2 regions of the Mesorhizobium sp. WSM1343 genome follow, and region 2 is predicted to be linked to the other one. Evidence: riboswitches for the same ligand, from Rfam matches in the RefSeq annotation. Region 2 holds a riboswitch; the other holds the start of a gene.
What was found. Region 2 has a riboswitch for S-adenosylmethionine ahead of metX (homoserine O-acetyltransferase MetX). Riboswitches for the same ligand answer to the same signal wherever they lie in the genome.
Positions count from the first base shown of each region.

Region 1: another riboswitch for S-adenosylmethionine. It lies ahead of AC0NIL_RS30255 (O-succinylhomoserine sulfhydrylase); the one in region 2 lies ahead of metX (homoserine O-acetyltransferase MetX).

Region 1 is NZ_CM148370.1:6,234,597-6,236,987, forward strand. Features, by position in the region: gene AC0NIL_RS30245 (ABC transporter substrate-binding protein) at 1-156, opposite strand, end outside; gene AC0NIL_RS30250 (2'-deoxycytidine 5'-triphosphate deaminase) at 257-1,351, opposite strand; SAM riboswitch at 1,426-1,503, shown strand; gene AC0NIL_RS30255 (O-succinylhomoserine sulfhydrylase) at 1,561-2,391, shown strand, end outside.
Region 2 is NZ_CM148370.1:1,659,686-1,662,076, forward strand. Features, by position in the region: gene metX (homoserine O-acetyltransferase MetX) at 1-1,129, opposite strand, end outside; SAM riboswitch at 1,244-1,321, opposite strand; gene hisC (histidinol-phosphate transaminase) at 1,459-2,391, shown strand, end outside.

The DNA of each region.
Region 1 (2,391 bases), 1.7 Mb from region 2:
TTCGACCTTGCCGTCGGCGGTAATGGTGTTGAACGGCGGATAGGCGCCCTCGGTGCCGATCTTGATTTTCTCCGCCGCCTGCACCGACAGAGAGCCGGCCAGTGTTGCCAGCATGGCAGCGCCCGTCGCCGATATGACCCATTTCGAAAATCGCATTTTCTTGGTTCCCCTTGAACGCCGCCAGCTTGACGGGCGGCAAGGCAGCCAAGCATGGCGAGCCGGCACAGGCAAGTATTTTGCCTTGGGGCAATGAGGGTCAGCGCGCGGCGCGGAAATGCTTGGACAGCTTTAGGCCCTGCGCCTGGTAGTTGGAGCCGAGATCGGTGCCGTAGAGCGCCTGCGGCCGCTTCAGCATATGCTCGTAGACCAGCCGGCCGACGATCTGGCCGTGGTCGAGGATGAACGGCACTTCATGGCTGCGCACTTCCAGCACCGCCCGGCTGCCGGTGCCGCCGGATGCGGAATGGCCGAAGCCCGGATCGAAGAAGCCGGCATAATGGACGCGGAATTCGCCGACCAGCGGATCGAAGGGCGTCATCTCGGCGGCGTAGAGCGGCGGCACATGCACCGCCTCCTGGCTGACGAGGATGTAGAATTCATCGGGGTCGAGCACCAGTTCGCCGGCGCCGCTCTTGTGGATCGGTTCCCAGAAGTCGACGACTTCCTGGGCCGCGCGCTTGTCGACATCGACGAGGCCGGTGTGATGCTTGCCGCGATAGCCGACCAAGCCGCTTTGATCGCCGTTGAGGTCGATCGACAGCGCGATGCCGCCGCCGGAAATGTTCGGCGGCTCGGTGGCGACCAGCATCTGCGTGCGATGCAGGTCGTGCAACTCGGCTTCGGAGAGCAGCGCATTGCCGGTGCGGAAACGGATCTGCGACAGGCGCGACCCGGTGCGGACGACGATCGGGAAGGTGCGCGGGCTGACTTCCAGAAAGAGCGGGCCATGATAGCCGGCGGCGATCTTGTCGAACTCGTGGCCGCGATCGGTCATGACGCGGGTGAAGATGTCGAGCCGCCCGGTCGAACTCTTCGGATTGGCCGAGGCTGAAATGTCCGCCGGCAGCGCCAGGCTTTCAAGCAGGGGCACGATGTAGACGCAGCCGGTCTCCAGCACCGCGCCCTCGGCCAGATTGATCTCGTGCAGTTGCAGCCGGTCGAGCTTTTCCGAGACCTTGTGATTGGGGCCGGGCAGGAAGGAGGCGCGCACCCGCCAGGCCTTGTCGCCGAGCCTGAGATCGAGGCTGGCCGGCTGGATCTGGTCGGTGTCGAGCGCACGCGCCGACTTCAGCGCGCCGGACTGGAACAGCGCCGATATGTCCTGGTCGGGAAGAATGCCTGTCTGCCGCAAGGCTCCACTCCTGCTTGGTACAAACCTCTTAATGAAGCCGGCAATTGACGCAAGCGCGGTGCGGGTCTAAAGGGTCGTTATCCCGTGGTGATTTGGCCGGTCGGCTTGCAGCCACGTTAAACAAGTCGCTAAAGGACCGTCGGGCCGCAAGGCCGTATGGACCGGTTGCGACTTTCGCGGCCGGTTTTTTTGTGTCTGGAAGAAAAGCGATGAGCACCAAGAAGCGCAACTGGAAGCCTCAGACGGCACTCGTGCACAGCGGAACGCTGCGTTCCGGTTTCGGCGAAACGTCAGAAGCGATCTATCTCACCCAAGGCTATGTCTACGAAACGGCGCAAGCCGCCGAAGCCCGTTTCAAGGGCGAAGAGCCGGGTTTCATCTATTCGCGCTACGCCAATCCGACCGTCGACATGTTCGAGAAGCGCATGTGCGCGCTGGAAGGTGCGGAAGACGCGCGCGCCACCGCGTCGGGCATGGCCGCGGTGACGGCCGCCCTTCTGTGCAGCGCCAAGGCCGGCGACCATATCGTGGCGGCGCGTGCGCTGTTCGGCTCCTGCCGCTGGGTGGTCGAGACGCTGGCGCCGAGATACGGCATCGAGGCGACGCTGGTCGACGGCACCGACATCGCCAACTGGGAAAAGGCGGTCAAGCCGAACACCAAGCTGTTCTTCCTGGAAAGCCCGACCAATCCGACGCTGGAAGTGGTCGATATCGCCGCTGTCGCTTCGCTTGCCAATTCGATCGGCGCCAGGCTGATCGTCGACAATGTCTTCGCCACGCCCCTGCAGCAGAAGCCCTTGCAGCTCGGCGCCCATATCGTCGTCTATTCGGCGACCAAGCACATAGACGGCCAGGGGCGCTGCCTCGGCGGCGTCATCCTGTCGGACAAGAAGTGGATCGACGAGAGCCTGCACGACTATTTCCGCCATACCGGCCCAAGCCTTTCGCCTTTCAACGCCTGGACGCTGCTGAAGGGCCTGGAAACGCTGCCGCTGCGCGTACGCCAGCAGACGGAAAGTGCCGGCCGGATCGCCGATTTT
Region 2 (2,391 bases):
AGCCGTTTATCGCGGCAAACAGTTCCGGCTCGTCGAGCAGGAATGCGTCGTGGCCTCGGTCGGTCTCGATCTCGACGAAGGATACCGATGCGCCGGCGGCGTTGAGCGCATGCACGATCGAGCGGCTCTCCTCGGTCGGGAACAGCCAATCCGAAGTGAACGACACTAGGCAGAAGCGGGTTTTCGTGCCGGCGAAGGCATCGGCCAACCGGCCGCCATGGTCTGCGGCGAGGTCGAAATAGTCCATCGACCGCGTCATGTAGAGGTAGGAATTGGCGTCGAAGCGATCGACGAAGGTCATGCCCTGGTGCCGAAGATAGCTTTCGATCTGGAAGTCGGCGTCGAAGCCGAAGGTCAGCGCTTCGCGATCCTGCAGATTGCGGCCGAACTTGCGGTGCAGGGCGGCTTCCGACAGGTAAGTGATGTGGGCGGCCATGCGCGCTACCGCCAGGCCCTTTTCCGGGCGTTTGCCGTGCTCGAAATATTTGCCGCCATGCCAGTCCGGATCGGCCATGACAGCCTGCCGGCCAACCTCATGAAAGGCGATGTTCTGCGAGGAATGGCGCGCGCCGGTGGCGATCGGCAGTGCCGAGAAGACGCGCTCCGGATAGCTCGACGCCCATTCCAGCACCTGCATGCCGCCCATCGAGCCGCCCAGCACGCAGAATAGTTTCTCGATGCCGAAATGGTCGATCAGCATCTGCTGTGCCCGCACCATGTCGCGGATGGTGATGATCGGCAGGTCAAGCCCATAGGGCTTGCCGGTGGCGGGATTGGTCGAGGCCGGGCCGGTGGAGCCAAGGCAACCGCCGATGACGTTGGAGCAGATGACGAAGAAACGATTGGTGTCGATGATCTTGCCGGGGCCGATCAGCACTTCCCACCAGCCAGGCTTGCCGGTCACCGGATTGGTGCTGGCGACGTGCTGGTCTCCGGTCAGCGCATGGCAGACGAGGATGGCGTTGGAGCGGGCATCGTTCAGCGTGCCATAGGTCTGGTAGGCGATCTGGAACGGTGACAGCAGCGTGCCGGCGTCCAGCTTGAGCGGCTTGTCGGATCCAAAACGCAAAACCGGGCTCGACGGTTGGTCGACCTCGTTGTTGGTTTTGCGGGCACGCAGAACGGCCATGACATCCATCTCACACTTTGAGCCCACGCATCGCGCTCGTCGAAAGTCGATGCCGATACGGGTGTCCGGCCGGCGCGGACAACAAAAAACCGGCATTGCGGTCGCAAAGCCGGTTACAGGATGCAAACGGCCCTTTAGCAAGTTGTTTAACGTGGCTGCAAGCCGACCGGCCAAATCACCACGGAAGTTCACTCCCCTTCTAGGGCTGTGGCGCGCCGGCGTCAACGGCCTGCCTTGGGCGGGAGGCTGTCGCCTCTCGACATTGCAGGCCACGGCTTGTATTTCCGCTGCGGCTTCCCTCAGGAAGCGTTCTCGACGGATTTTGCGACATGAGCCAGACACCGGACCAGGCACGTCCAACCCCGCGCGCGGGCATCATGGACATAGACGCCTATGTGCCGGGCAAGAGCACGGCGCCTGCCGGCGTCGCCAAGGTCCACAAGCTGTCCTCCAACGAGAACCCGCTCGGGCCCTCGCCGAAGGCGATCGAAGCCGCGCGCGAGATTGCCGGAAAGCTTGACGTCTATCCCGACGGCACCGCCAGGCGGCTGCGCGAAGCGATCGCCGAGGTGCATGGCCTCAACCCGCAGAACATCATCTGCTCCAACGGCTCCGACGAGATCCTCGGCCTGCTGGCGCAGACCTATCTGGCGCCCGGCGACGAGGCCGTCATCACCGAGCACGCCTTCATGGTCTACAAGATCTACATCCAGTCGGCGGGCGCCGTTCCGGTGACGATCAAGGAAACAGACGAGCGCGCCGATATCGACGCCATCCTGGCCGCCGTCACGCCGCGTACCAAGATCGTGTTCCTCGCCAATCCCAACAATCCGACCGGCACCTATGTGCCGTTCCAGGAGGTGCGCCGGCTGCATGCCGGTCTGCCCAGGCACGTGCTTCTGGTGCTCGACGCGGCCTATGCCGAATATGTTCGCCGCAACGACTATGAGGCCGGCATCGAACTGGTCGGCAGCGCAGAGAACGTGGTGATGACCCGGACCTTCTCCAAGATCGGCCTTGGCGGGGCGCGGATCGGCTGGATGTACGGGCCGATGCACATTGTCGACGCCATCAACCGCGTGCGCGGCCCCTTCAACGTCAATGCGACGGCGATCGAGGCCGGCATCGCCGCCATTCGCGATCGCGCCCATGTCGAGCGCAGCGTGGCGCACAACGAGACCTGGCTGGCCTGGCTGAGTGAGGAATTCACAAAGCTTGGGTTGCGGGTGACGCCCAGCGTCGGCAATTTCATCCTCATTCAT